Regions from separate parts of the Methylobacterium mesophilicum SR1.6/6 genome, predicted to be linked through region 1. Evidence: predicted binding sites of a transcription regulator. Region 1 holds the regulator's gene; each other region holds the start of a gene.

What was found. Region 1 encodes LexA, which represses DNA repair genes until DNA is damaged. Its sites were predicted from a motif close to TGTTCNNNNTGTGTTCNG; they were not measured.
Positions count from the first base shown of each region.
Region 2: the regulator LexA is predicted to act here: its motif matches at 1,633-1,650, upstream of MMSR116_RS25640 (DUF3072 domain-containing protein).
Region 3: the regulator LexA is predicted to act here: its motif matches at 1,402-1,419, upstream of MMSR116_RS18615 (LexA family protein).
Region 4: the regulator LexA is predicted to act here: its motif matches at 2,156-2,173, upstream of MMSR116_RS15670 (LexA family protein).

Region 1 covers NZ_CP043538.1:5,032,699-5,036,152, reverse strand. Annotated here, with positions in the region: gene MMSR116_RS23835 (hypothetical protein) at 1-123, shown strand, start outside; gene MMSR116_RS23830 (hypothetical protein) at 162-632, opposite strand; gene lexA (transcriptional repressor LexA) at 869-1,594, shown strand; gene MMSR116_RS23820 (ComEC/Rec2 family competence protein) at 1,588-3,454, opposite strand, start outside.
Region 2 covers NZ_CP043538.1:5,421,446-5,424,899, reverse strand. Annotated here, with positions in the region: gene MMSR116_RS25650 (polysaccharide biosynthesis/export family protein) at 1-606, opposite strand, end outside; gene MMSR116_RS25645 (Flp family type IVb pilin) at 909-1,157, opposite strand; gene MMSR116_RS25640 (DUF3072 domain-containing protein) at 1,349-1,624, opposite strand; gene MMSR116_RS25635 (gluconokinase) at 1,801-2,367, shown strand; gene MMSR116_RS25630 (Cof-type HAD-IIB family hydrolase) at 2,371-3,192, shown strand; gene MMSR116_RS25625 (transglycosylase SLT domain-containing protein) at 3,442-3,454, shown strand, end outside.
Region 3 covers NZ_CP043538.1:3,877,711-3,881,164, reverse strand. Annotated here, with positions in the region: gene MMSR116_RS18630 (MucR family transcriptional regulator) at 1-192, shown strand, start outside; gene MMSR116_RS18625 (hypothetical protein) at 740-982, opposite strand; gene MMSR116_RS18620 (hypothetical protein) at 1,015-1,269, opposite strand; gene MMSR116_RS18615 (LexA family protein) at 1,437-1,889, shown strand; gene MMSR116_RS18610 (Y-family DNA polymerase) at 1,886-3,214, shown strand.
Region 4 covers NZ_CP043538.1:3,304,315-3,307,768, reverse strand. Annotated here, with positions in the region: gene MMSR116_RS15680 (HigA family addiction module antitoxin) at 1-309, shown strand, start outside; gene MMSR116_RS15675 (Y-family DNA polymerase) at 425-1,711, opposite strand; gene MMSR116_RS15670 (LexA family protein) at 1,708-2,136, opposite strand; gene MMSR116_RS15665 (SIR2 family protein) at 2,409-3,454, shown strand, end outside.

The DNA of each region.
Region 1 (3,454 bases):
GGCGGCGCGCCGGTCACCGCCGCCATCACCCTGGACCGGGCGGAGGCCCGCGCCTTCGCCCGCGCGCTGCTGGCGGCGGCTGGGGACGCGACCGAGCGCACCTTCCCCAAGCCGGGGACCTGAGCCGGGGACCTGACGGGCGCGGGCGCCGGGCCCGCGGTTCAGCGCAGGATCAGGCCCGGATTGCGGCCCGGAAGCCGCGGAACCACCGTGCCGCGCTTCTCGATCGGCGCGTCGCACGCGTAGGCGAACTCTGTCTTCAGCGGATCGAACACGGTCTCGCCGGTGATCCGGCAATCCTCGCGCACGGTCTCGTCGAGATAGGCCCGGGCCGCGGTCCGGAAGCGCTTCACCCGCGTCGCCTCGGGCTCGGGATCGATCCGGACCTCGCTCAGGTTGCAGCCGGCATATTCCCGCAGGGCGTTCGAGACGATCAGCATCCGGCGCACTTGCCGGTTGTCGTAGACCTCGTAGGGCTCCTTGCAGCCGATCGTCACCACCTGCGGGGTCAGCGCGACGTAGTTCCGGGAGATGTAGGAGAACCCGGTCGTGCAGCCGGCGAGCGCCAGGCCGAGGGTCACCACGCCGAAGGTCACCACGCCGAGGGGCAGCAGAGCTGCGGGTCGTCGCATCCTCGTCATCCCAGCCCGATCCACGCCGCGCCCCGGGCTTATCCCCGGACGGCCGGCTGGACGCATTGAAACGGCTCCGCTTGCGCCGTCAATGCGTTTCTCCCCGGCAGGCGGCCGCCACGCACGCAAGCGTGGCCATATCTCTCTTGCGGAACACTTGCGGAACGTTTAACGTGTTCGTGATTTGTTTCTGTGGCCGCCACGAGGCGGTCCCTCAAGCCGCGAGGCCCACGTCGATGCTCACGCGCAAGCAGCTGGACCTCCTGCGCTTCATCCAGAACCGCATGCAGGAATGCGGCGTCCCGCCGTCCTTCGACGAGATGAAGGACGCCCTCGACCTGAAGTCGAAGTCGGGCATCCACCGGCTGATCACGGCCCTCGAGGAGCGCGGCTTCCTCCGGCGCCTGCCGAATCGGGCGCGCGCCATCGAGGTGATCCGCATCCCCGAGAGCCTGACGCAGGCGGCCGCGGCCCAGGCGCCCGCCGAGCCCCGCCGGTTCACCCCGAGCGTGGTGGAGGGTGGCAAGTCCAAGCAGCCACCGCTGCCCGCCAATGCCCGCATGATCGACGAGGCCGGACGGGCGGTGTCGATCCCCGTCATGGGCCGGATCGCGGCCGGCACGCCGGTCTCGGCGATCCAGAACCAGAGCCACGCCATCACCCTGTCGCCGGACTTCCTGGCCGGCGGCGAGCACTACGCCCTGGAGGTGCGCGGTGATTCGATGGTCGAGGCCGGCATCCTCGACGGCGACCTCGTGGTGATCCGCAAGCAGGACACCGCCAACACGGGCGATATCATCGTGGCCCTGATCGACGACGAGGAGGCGACGCTCAAGCGCCTGCGCCGCCGCGGCTCCTCGATCGCCCTGGAGGCCGCCAACCCGGCCTACGAGACCCGCGTCCTCGGGCCCGACCGGGTCCAGATCCAGGGCCGCCTCGTGAGTCTCGTCCGCCGCTACTGAAGCGGTTCGGCGGGCGCGTCGCCGGGCGCGTCCCCGCCGCTCGATCCGTCGGCCTCAGCCGGGGCCGCAGGCTCCTCCATGGCGCGACTGCTGTCGACTGCGGCGGTCATCGGCGGTGCCGGCTTCGTGTCCCGGTGCGGTCGCCACGGCAGGCCGCGATCACCGGTCCGGGCGTAGCGCGCGGTGAACCCGCCGGGTTCGGCCCGGAGCGCCACGGCTCCGTGATCCGCCAGGACATGCCGGTCGATCACGAGGGGCCCCGTGCAGGTCGGGGGCGCCGCGAGGCCGGTGATCAGCACCGCGGCCCGGGCGCAATCCTCCGGGAAGGCGCGGCGATCCCGGACCAGCGCGACCGCCCGCCCATCCGGCAGGCGCGCGGTGCATCCGAGCCGGTCGCAGCGCCCGCTTCCGGACGGCGTGACCAGCGCGCCGGGGCGCCGCCCGTCGCCGTCCGCCTTCAGCCACTGTTCCAGCACGAAGCCGGAGGGGCTGCCCAGGGCGGCGAGGCGGCCGTCCGGCCCCCGCACCGCCGCGCCGCCGCCCTGCCGGTCGACGTAGACGTCGTAGCGGTCCGGCAGCACGGTGAGCCAGAGCCCCAGCAGGAGGGGCGGCCCGGCGAGCCAGCGCAGGCGCGAGACCGGGAGCGTCGCCAGCAGCAGGCTTGCGGTCAGCAGGGTCAGCGCCGCGGTTCCGAAGGCCGGCAGCACGAGGATGGCGCGCTCGAACCCGGCGATCCACTCGGAAATCGCCAGCATGCCCCCCACCGCCTGACCCATCAGCCACCAGACCGGCCGGTCGAGGGCGAAGGGATAGGCCAGGATCCCGAGGACCGCGGCGGGCATCACCACCAGGGAGACGAGGGGCAGCGTCAGGGCGTTGCCGACGAGCCCGAAGGGCTGCACGGTCTGGAAGTGGTAGGTGGCGAAGGGCGCGGTGGCGACCTGCGCCACCAGGGTCGTGGCCAGGGTCCCGGTGACCGCCGACAGGCCGCTGCCCACAAGGCGCCCGATCCGTCCCGCCCCGGGGCGCACGAACAGCCGGCCGTCGATCAGGCGCGCGCAGGCGATCAGCCCCGCCACCGCCCCGAACGACATCTGGAAGCTCGGGCCGAGCAGGCCCTCCGGCTCGCGGGCGAGCGCGATCAGGGCGGCGAGCGCGAGGTTGCGCATCGACAGGGCCGGCCGGTCTGCCAGGATCGCGCCCAGCATGATCAGGGTCATGATCAGCGAGCGCTCGGCGGCGATGTCCCAGCCCGAGAAGGCGCAGTAGGCGGTCACGCCCACCATGGCGAAGCCGGCCGCGATCTTCTTGATCGGCCAGACCAGCGCGCAGTACGGCACCAGGGCGAGGGCCGCCCGGACCAGCCAGAACACCACGCCGGCGGCCAGCACCATGTGGAGCCCGGAGATCGACACCACGTGGTAGATGCCGGCGGCGCGCAGCGCGTCGTTGGTCGCCGGCCCGATCAGCCCGCGCTTGCCCGTCACCAGGGCCGCCGCGACCGCCCCCGCCTGCCCGCCCTCGGCCTCCGCGATCCGGCGGGTCAACGCGTTGCGGGCCGCGTCCAGCGTCGCGGCGAGCCGCAGGCGCAGGGGCGGCGGCTCCGCGGGCGCGCGGACCGTGACCGCTCCGACCAGCGAGCCCACGGCGCCGAGACCCTGGAAATACGCGTCCCGGGCGAAGTCGTAGCCGCCGGGCCGGGCGGCCTCCGGCGGCGGCAGCAGCCGGGCGGTTGCGGCGATGACGTCCCCGGGTCGCGGGATCGGCGTCCTGCGGAACGACACCCGGACATGGACCGGCCGCGCCTCCGGCGCGAGCCCGGCGAAGCTCTCCACGCGGATCACCAGCCGGGCGCCGACC
Region 2 (3,454 bases), 390 kb from region 1:
GACGTCGAGGATGCGGTCGCCGTGGCCCGACAGCGGCAGGCGGGCGCCGGCCGCGCCCTCGCCGGTGACGGTGACCGCCTGGCTGATCGGGCGGGTGACCGAGACCAGCACCTGCGGCTGGATGGCCTTGCCGGCGAGCTCGTTCTCGATGAGCGCCTGCACGTCCTGGGTGCGGCGGCCGGCGACCTTGATGCGGCCGGCATAGGGCACCGAGATGGCGCCGTCGCGCCCGACCGGCTGCTCGGGGATGAGCGCGGACTTCGAGCCGGCGGAGAAGCGGTCGGCGACCAGCGGTCCGGAGAACAGGCCGCCGGAGCCGGCTTCCCAGACGGAGACGGAGACCATGTCGCCGATGCCGATCACCGGCTCGGAGGACGGGCGGTGGTCGCCGAAGGAGGCGAGCAGGCTGTCCAGCGGCCGGCCGCGCAGGGCCTCGACGACGCTGGGGGTGACGTCGATGATCTCGTAGCGCGCCAGGAGCCCGCCATCCGCCGTCGCCACCTCGGCGCCGGCCTGGATCATGCTCGCCGTCGGTCCCGCCGCGGGCAGGTACGTGCAGCCCGACGTCGCCGCGACGGCGAGCAGGACGAGGGGAAGATTGCGCATCCAGATGTTGCCCATCGGTATTGCCGAGCCCGTGCCTAGCCCATGGCGGCCCGGGTGTCCGTGGCGGGTGGGCCACACTCCGCAGGCGACGGCCGAGACCGCACTTTCATCCTCGTAAAGCACAGCTTTTTCGGGGCAGGGACGCGGTGTTTTCTGTTTCTGTCTATTGCCGACAGACGGCCTGTCGTGTTGGCGGGCTGGGCTCGTGCAGTCGGGACGACACCGCTCGCGCCGCAGCGCCACCGCCGGCTCCAGCAAGGCCCCGGGCCGCGGGCGGCCCCTCATCGAGCGCCCGGGACGAGTCAGTTCTGGGTCACCGCGGTGCTGATCTGGCCGTAGACCCCGCTCACCCGGGAGGCGTAGGTCCGCAGGCTCGCGGCGGCCACCAGGAAGATCAGGGCGCCGATCAGGGCATACTCGATCGACGTCGCGCCCCGCGCGTCGCGGGAGAAGCGGATCAGCGCCGTCGCGCCGCCGCCGGACAGGATTCCGACCCGTGCGACGGCCCGCCCGGTCCCGTGGCAGCCCGGTTCGCGCCCCGGTTCTTGCATCGTCGAAACCGCCTTCTCGTCACGTTCCGCTGCCCGAGCGGCCTCGTTCCATGACCTGTCGTAGCGCATCCGCCCTTGCCGGCGGCTTAATGCGGTCTTCGAAACTCGGCCGTCGCGCTCCGCCCGGCCAACCTTTGCACCGGGAAGATTGGCACCGGGAAGATTGGCACTGGGAAGAGCGCGCGACCGGATCAGGCCCGACCGGCCTTGTGGCGCAGGTCGTCGATCCGCTTGGAGGCCTCGGCCTTGTCGAGATCGGCCTCGAAGGCCTCCGGCTCCTTGGCCTCCTCCGACAGGGTCTTCAGGTAGGAGGCCTGCGCGCCCGTCATCGGCTCGCCGCCGGTGGTCCACTGGTCCGGGTCCTTGATCTGGTTGGACACGTCCTTCGGGTCGGTCTTGGGGTTCTCCTGAGCCGCGTCCCGAGGCGAAGCGTCTCTCTGCTGGGTCTTCGAAGCAGTCTTGGCCATGACTTCTCTGTTCCTGAAATGTTCTAACTTCCCTGCGCCAACGCGCGCGCCCGGCACGCGGTTCCGGCCGCGCCGGCGGCGTCTTGCGGGGCCGACACGGCCTTTCCTTCCCCGCGCGCGGGCCTATTGAAGGGGTGCTCGGCGTCGCGGGAACGCCTTCGAGCCGCGAGGTCCGGATGACGTCTCAGACGGGGGTGACCGACGAGGCCGCGGCGTCCGCGCAGGTGCTCGTGGTGATGGGCGTCTCGGGATCCGGGAAGAGCACCGTCGCGGCGCTGATCGCCGAGCGGCTCGGCTGGATCTTCGTCGACGGCGACAGCTTCCACACCCCGGAGCACGTGGCCAAGATGCATGCGGGCCACGCCCTCGACGACGAGGACCGCGCGCCCTGGCTGGCGCGGATCGCCACCTGGATCCAGCACCGGCTGGAGGCCGGCGAGTCGGGCGTCGTGGTCTGCTCGGCCCTGCGCCGCGCCTACCGGGACATTCTCACCCGCGGGAGCCGGCGGGTGCGGCTGGTCTATCTCGACGGGGACAAGGCCCTGATCGCCGGGCGCCTCGCGGCGCGCCAAGGCCATTTCATGTCCCCGCGCCTCCTGGACAGCCAGTTCGCCACGCTGGAGGTACCCGGTCCCGACGAACGCCCGATCATCGTCGGGGTCGCGGAGCCGCCCGAGGCCATCGCCGACCGGGTCGTGGCGCAGCTCGCCGCGGAGCCCCCCGTGCGCTCGGGAGCGGAGTGAGCCATGCCTGCAGGATCCGACGGGGCCGCGGGGATCGCCCTGGTGATCTCGGACGTCGACGGCACCCTGGTGACCGGCGACAAGCGCCTCACCGCCGCCACGGTGGCGGCCGTCGGGCGGCTGCGGGCGGCCGGGATCGGCTTCAGCATCGCCTCGGCCCGGCCGCCGGTCGGCCTGCGCAGCCTCGTGGCCGCGCTCGGCCTCGATCTGCCGATGGGCGCCTTCAACGGCGCCAGCGTGGTCCGGCCCGACCTCTCGACGATCGCGGAGCGGACGATCCCCGAGCCGGCCGCCAGGGAGGCCCTCGCCCGGCTGCTGGCCGCGGGCCTCGACGTCTGGGTCTTCGCCGAGGGCGCGTGGTGTCTGCGCGACCCGCAGGGCCCCTACACCGACCTGGAGCGCCGCACGATCGACGCGGAGCCGCGGGTCGTGGCCGACCTCGGCACGCTCATGGGGGCGGCCTCGAAGCTCGTCGGTGTCAGCCGCGACCATGCCCATCTCGCGGACTGCGAGCCCAGGATCGCGGCCGCGCTGGCGGACCGGGCGACGGTGCATCGCTCGCAGAAATACTACCTCGACGTCACGCCGCCCCACCTCGACAAGGGGCAGTTCGTCACCTGGATGAGCGGCCATCTCGGCATCCCGCCCGAGCGGATCGCGACCTTCGGCGATGCCGGCAACGACCGGCCGATGTTCGCCAACAGCGGCTTCTCGGTGGCGATGGGCAATGCCGAGGACGGCGTGAAGGCGGCCGCCCGCGCGGTCACCGACAGCAATGACGCGGACGGCTTCGCCCACGCGATCGAGCGCCTCATCCTGCCCTGACCCGTCTGCCGTGACCCGTCCGCGCCAGCCCGGCGCCCTCCCCTGCGCCCCGTCCTGTGAGCGGGCGGATCCACCATCGGCCCTGTGGATAACCGTACCGGCTCACGACGGGGCGCCTGCCTGTGGCCCGCGGAGCACAGATGGGGTCGCCGCCCGAGCCGCCCACAGCTTGCCGAAGCGAGGCCGCTTTCCGGCCTCATTTGCCCGCGACCTAGCTTGACCACAGAACAAGCAGAACCGGGTCTCGGAATGCATCGCCTTC
Region 3 (3,454 bases), 1.2 Mb from region 1:
CTCAAGCGGCACCTCACGGCTCACGGGCTCGAGCCCCAGGCCTACCGCGCGCGCTTCGCTCTTCCGGCGGATTACCCGATGGTAGCCCCCCGCTACGCCGCCCAACGCTCGGCGCTGGCCAAGGCGATCGGTCTCGGCCGCCCCGGTGCAATGGCCCATGCTGAGGCGAAGGGTCGTCGCAAGGCCGCCTGATCGCACTGACGCGGCGGAAAAGCAGCTCCTGCGCCCACGGGACGCCGCGCCCACGAAGCAGCGGGGTCTTCGCGTTTCGGGGCGCATCGGCATCGCGCTCATCGCCGGCCGCGCCGGAGGCGGCCGGGTCGCGGATCGGCGGCGGTCGCCGAGCTGACGGAACCCCGTGCCCGCCAGCGCGCAGACTGATCCGCGATAGCGCAGCGACAGATCCCTTCAGCCCCGCCGGCACCGGCGCGCCGGGCATTTTCGTTGAAGCTGAAAGGTCGCTCGATCTGTCATCGAGCCGGGGTTTCCTGTTTTCGTGGCGCTGGTACGGTCGCAGCCGTGTCTCCCCCTTCGACTCTTCAGAGACGCACCAGCCTTCCGCCCGCCCGGTTCGCCGCGGCGGGCTTTTTCGTGCGTCGACCTGCTAGGTGTTTGATCCCGGCGCGGCCGCGGCGATCGCCGCCGATCGGATCGGATCGGATCGCCTTCGGTCCGATGGCCGGCGACCGCCTCGCCGCGGGCCGGGCGGGCCGGTCTGGGAGTTCGTGGCGCGGGGACGTCAGAACGGCCACGCCTCGTCCTTCGGCTCCGGCATCCCTCCCTCGCCGGGTGCCACGAGCTCCACGATCTCATCGAGCGGCTGCGTCACCCGGATCGTTCGACCCGCCGCCGTGATGAAGGTCTCGTTGCGCATCAGGTCGGTATCGCTCAGCGCCTGGACGCTCGTGACACGGAGCAGGTGCCGACAGCCATCGCCGTCTTGGACCTGCAGGAAGTTCCCGACCCGTCGAACGGCCGACATGTCGCTCTCCCAATCCTTCTGCATGCCGGGCTTCAGCCGCCCTGCAGGCTCTCGGCGAAATCGTCTGGGATCTCGCCCCACTGCCCGAGGATCGTGACGCCCTCCAGCTCGCCGGTCTCGTCGTCGGCCACCACCTTCAGCGCGGCCGCGCCGGGCATCCGCTTGGCCAAGTTCTCGGCCTTCTTCAACGCACCGCTCTCTGTCTGAGCGGGCTCCTGGCGAGCCGGCCGCAGCCTCTTGCGATGGAGCTCGAAGGGCTGCACCACGAACGCCGTCTTCATCGCCATCTTCGCCTCACTTCTGCAAAAGGCGGCGTAAGCTGACGCCACGATTCGCCTTCTACCCCACTGTCCACACCCGTCCACGGCGCATTTTGGTTCGATGACCTCGCCGATTGAACCACCGGGCCGCCTGATGTTTGTTCTTCGTCTGTTCTAGCACGGCGGGACCACGGGTGCACCTCAACCGGATCGACGAACTGCTGGTCCAAAGCGCTGACGCCGTCCGCATCCCACTGATCGGACAGGCGCTGTGCGCCGGCTTCCCCTCGCCCGCGGACGACTTCGTCGAGGATGCGCTGGAGCTGCCGCGCTGGCTCGTGCCGAACCCGCCCGCCACCTTCCTGTGGCGGATCAGTGGATCGTCCATGGAGGGCGCCGGCATCTACGACCGCGATCTCGCCTGCGTCGACCGCAGCCTGAAGGCCGGTCACGGCAGCATCGTCGTGGCCGCGATCGACGGCCAGATGAGCTGCAAGCGCCTCGTCATCGAGGGCAACGTCGCCCGGCTCGCCTTCTGCAATCCCGAGATGCCCGCCTTCGCGATCGAGGAACTCGGCGAGAGCGTGCTCTGGGGCGTGGTGCGCTTCTCGATCCGCTGGCATGTGGCCCGCGGGCAGCTCTCGTGAGCACCCCCGACGCGCGCCTGCGTGACCGGATAGGCGGCGGCCGCGCCGTGGCGCTGATCGACGGCAACAGCTTCTACTGCGCGTGCGAGCGCGTGTTCGATCCCAGGCTCGCCGCGGTGCCGGTGATCGTGCTCTCCAACAACGACGGCTGCGCCATCGCCCGCACGGCCGAGGCGAAGGCGCTCGGCATCAGGATGGGCGACCCGTATTTCAAGATCCGCGACCTGTGCCGGGCCCGGGGCGTGCGGGTGTTGTCGTCGAACTACACGCTCTACGGCGACATGTCGGGGCGCACCAACGCGGTCTACCGTCGGTTCAGCCCGCAGGTGGAGATCTACTCCATCGACGAGAGCTTCCTGAACCTCGCCGACGTGGCGCCGGCCTTGCGCGTCGAACTCGCCCGGGACCTGCGGGCCACCGTCCGGACCTGGACGGGCATTCCCACCTGCGTGGGCATCGGGCCGACCAAGACGCTGGCCAAGCTCGCCAACCACATCGCCAAGTCCGTGCCGGCGCTCGACGGCGTGTGCGACCTGACCGACCCGGTGGCCTACGCGCACTGGCTGTGCCGGATCGACGTCGCGGCAGTGTGGGGCATCGGCCGCGCCTCGCTCGCCAAGCTGGAGGCCATGGGCGTCGAGAGCGTGGCGGACCTGCGCGACCTGGACCCGCGGCCGGTGCGCAAGGGCCTGACCGTCGTGGGCGAGCGCATCATCCACGAGCTGCGCGGGCTGGCCTGTCTGCCATTGGAGATGGTGCCGGCCCGGCGGAAGGGCTGCGCGGTGACGCGCTCGTTCTCCAGCCGGGTCGAGGACCGCGCGACCCTTGAGGAGGCGGTATCGGCCCACGCGACGCGGCTCGGCGAGAAGCTGCGGCGCGAGGGGCTCGGCACCAACCATGTGTCCGTCTTCTATCACACGAGCGAGCACGACCACGGTGCCCCGATGCGCTCCGTGTCCATCACGGTCACCTTGCCGGAGCACACGTCGGACACGCTGGCGCTGATCAAGGCGGCGCGGCACGGGGTGGCGAAGACGTGGCGCGAGCCGGGCGAGCGGCCCTGGCGGTACGCGAAGGCCGGCCTCGTCACCAACGACCTCGTGCCGCTGTCGCACAGCCCGCGGGCGCTGATCGGCGCGCTGGACCGGGCGCGGTCGGGGCCGCTGATGGCGGCGATGGATGCGTGCAACGCGCGCTGGGGTCGCGGCGCGGTCGTGCCGGCGCGGGCGGGCTTGGTCAGCCGGCGCGACTGGAACACCAAGTTCGAGATGCGCACGCCGCGCTACACGACCCAGGTCAGCGAACTGCCGGTCGCCCATGCGTGACGGTCGTCGCTCACGTCTCGGCGTTCCCGCGGATGCCGCGCGTGGCAAGCCATTCGCGCCCGGCCGGCGTGAGGCGCCCCGCGTGCCGACCGGTTTGCCCGCGGGTCGCGCGTTCCCCGACGTCCCTGAACTCGCGCAGCGCCGGCATCGCGGTTGGATCGGCGTCGTGGCACAGGCCGCCGGGGCTGGCGGCGACGGCTCGCAGCGCTGCAAGGTGGCGACCGCGGGCTGGCGCCGGCG
Region 4 (3,454 bases), 1.7 Mb from region 1:
CACGAGGCGGCGCACATCGTGCTGCACCGGGGCAGGAACTTCGCCGACGACCAGAACGGCGAGGGCGACCATGTCGAGGCCGAGGCGGATGCCTGGGCCGAGGAGGTGCTGGTCGGGCGCGAGCGGATCGGCGCCTTCGCGACCACCTGCCCGGGGACCAAGCAGGACATCGTCGCCTTCGCCGGCGAGGTCGGCCTCCATCCCGGCATTGTGGTCGGCATGCTGCAGCACCGCCGAATCGTGCCTTTCAGCCACCTGAACGACCTAAAGGTCCGCTTCGCTTGGGCCGACGAGGTCGCCACGGCCTGAGGGCGGCCTGGCATCATCGGACGACGGCGGCTGAAATGGTGTCGCGGTGGCGTCGGAGCGCGCGACATCGCGCTGGAAGCGCCGTGCACGGGCGAGACGGCCCTGTGCAGGGGGCTCAGGCCGCCACGACGGGGATCTCGTCCAGGCGGGTCGTGTAGCGCGGCGAGCGCATCTCGAACTTCGTCGACCATTTTCGCGACGGCGCGAACCCAGCCGCGGCAGGGACCACCGCCCCGCGCCCGAAGCGCCGGTTGCAGGCGTCGAGTGCCGCCATCAGGGCCGCTCCCTGCTCGCGGTCGAGCTGCCCAAGCCCCGGCATCGCGCGCTGCGAGGCGTGGAGCGGCAGGAGGTCCGTCGTGACCACGCCGGCCTTGGAGTAGCGGAAACCGTCCCGCCAGGTCCTCCGCACGCCGTGCAGGGCGGCCTTCAACAGCACCAGGGTGTCGTTCGACGATTCCGGCAGGGTCACCACCGTCGAGACCGATCGCTGCGGCCGGGTCCGGTCGTGCTCCGAGGTGTGGAAGAAGACCGTGACGTGGTCGGTCCCCAGCCCCTCCCGGCGGAGCTTCTCCCCGAGCCGGGTCGCGTGCGTGGCGACCGCCTGCTCCATCGTCGCGCGGTCCTCGACCCGGTCGGAGAAGCTCCGGGTGACGGCGCAGCCCTTCCGGGTCGCGGCGACCTCTTCCAGGTCGAGGCAGGCCACCCCGCGCAGCTCCTGCACGAGGCGCTCGCCCACCACCGTCATGGCTTTGCGCACGAGGCGCGTGTCGAGGTCGCGGACGTCGGCGGCGCTCTCGCAGCCGAGCGCCCCCAGCTTGCGCGCGTTCGCCGGCCCGACGCCCCAGATGTCCTCGGGCGGGATCCGGGCCATCCAGTGGTCGTAGGCGGCAGGGTCGGTCAGGTCGCAGACCCCGCCGAGCTCCGGGTTCTTCTTGGCGACGTGGTTGGCGAGCTTGGCCAGCGTCTTGGTCGGGCCGATGCCGACGCAGGTCGGGATCCCCGTCCAGGCCCGCACCGTCTCGCGCATGTCGCGGGCGAGCGTCACCCGGTCGGCGACCCGCACGTCCGAGATGTCCAAGAAACTCTCGTCGATCGAGTAGATCTCGATGCGCGGGGAGAAGTCCCGGTACACCGCGTTCACCCGGGCCGACATGTCGCCGTAGAGGGCGTAGTTCGACGAGTAGACCCGCACGCCCTTGGCCTTGCACAGGTCGCGGATCTTGAACCACGGGTCGCCCATGCCGATCCCCAGGACCTTGGCCTCGGCGGTCCGGGCGATCGCGCAGCCGTCGTTGTTCGACAGCACGATCACCGGCACCCGCGCGAGCCGGACGTCGAAGACCCGCTCGCAGCTGCAGTAGAACGAGTTGCCGTCCGAGAGCGCGTAGGCCAGGTCGCTCACTCGCTCCGGCGCCTCGGGTTCACCGAGCCGGAGACTACGCCCCAGACCTCGATCACGGCGTCCGGTGAGAGCTGGAACTCCGGGAAGCGTGGGTTGGCGAAATGTAGGGTCACCCGGGGGCCCTGACGGCGCCAGACCTTGAACGAGCGCTCCCCGTCGACGTCGACCACCACCACGTCGCCGTTGCGCGGCTTGAGCGAGCGGTCGACCACCGCGATGTCGCCGTCGTAAAGCTTCGCCAGAAGCATGCTGTCGCCGGCGACCCGCACCAGGAAGGTCGCCGGGCGGTTGGCGATCAGCAGCCTCTGCAGGTCAATCTCGTCCTCGATGAAGTTGTCGGCCGGGCTCGGGAAGCCGGCCCTGACCGACCTTGCGAGGATCGGAATGGGTGTGGGCAGTCCGATCGTGACGTTAAGGACCTGCATGCGCTCGCTCCGAATCTTGCGGAACGAAAGATGAACATGCATGATGGGTTCGCGCCAAGTGGCGGGCGCGTTCAGTCGAAGGATCCTTCGTCGAGGCGCAGCTTGGGTGTGGACGGGTGTGGATAACTTTCTGGCATAGTTCCGCGACGATCGGCGGGGTCGGGTGACGTCGTCGACGGGGATGCGTGCCTTCAATCGCGATGGGCCGAGTTGTACGATATCCGATGCGCGGCTGCGGCCCGTGCCAACGAGACAAATTTCTGAGGAGTACGATGCCGCCACCGCCGGCTGCGACGATCACGATCCGCGAGACGCTGGCTATGCTCGACGGACCGAAACGAGCGATCGCCGAGGGCGTCGCGAACGATCGGTACGTCCTCTGGCTCGGCTCTGGCATCTCCCGGGAACGCATGCCGGACCTAAAGGACTTGGCGAAGAACGTCCTGCGGACGCTGCAGGTTCGCATCGACCAGGCTGACCCGGCATGCCGCTACCGGCGAGCCCTGAACGAGGTCCTGGAGAGGGCGATGCCGAGCGCCGAGGAGTGGGCCGCGGTCGATTACGGGCAGTCCGTCGATCTCTGGCCCATGCTCGACGTGCTGGCGGGACGGCTGGTGAGCAACTACGCCCGCATGCTCAACGTCACGGTCGATGGCGAGGAACCCGACTTCCTTTTGTGGGACGTCCTTGACGCGGCGAGAACCTACTCGGATCCCGCGATCCAGCCCGACGCCGAGCATCTCTGCCTTGCGGCTCTCGCGATCGAGGGCGTGGCGTCCGAGATGCCCACCGCGAATTGGGACCCCCTCGTGGAACGCGCCGTCGCAATCCTCGCCGGAGACCGCCCCGTGCTGCGTGTGGCCGTGGCGCCCGAGGATACCAGGCGGCACCGGAGACGGGCCAACCTCTACAAGTTCCACGGTTGCGCGGAAGCCGCCCGCTCCGATCCCGACAGATACCGCAGGCTCCTCGTGTCGCGGTATAACCAGATCAATGGCTGGGCCGCCAACAACCCGGTGATGGCGGGCGAGCTCATCCACCTCATCCTCACGAAGCCGACGCTCATGCTCGGCCTGTCGGTGCAGGATTCCAACATCCAGGCGTTGTTCGCGGCGGCTCAAGCGCGGATGCCGTGGCGCTGGCCGACGGAGCCGCCTTCGGATCCCCCTGCCTACGCCTTCGCGGAGAACGCGCTCGGCGGAGACCAGGAGAGCCTGCTTCAAAACGTCTACAAGGATGACCATACGCCCGCCACCCGGAACCCCATCAAGGCAGAGGCCCTGGTCCAGGCCTATGCCAAGCCGCTCCTGCTGGCGCT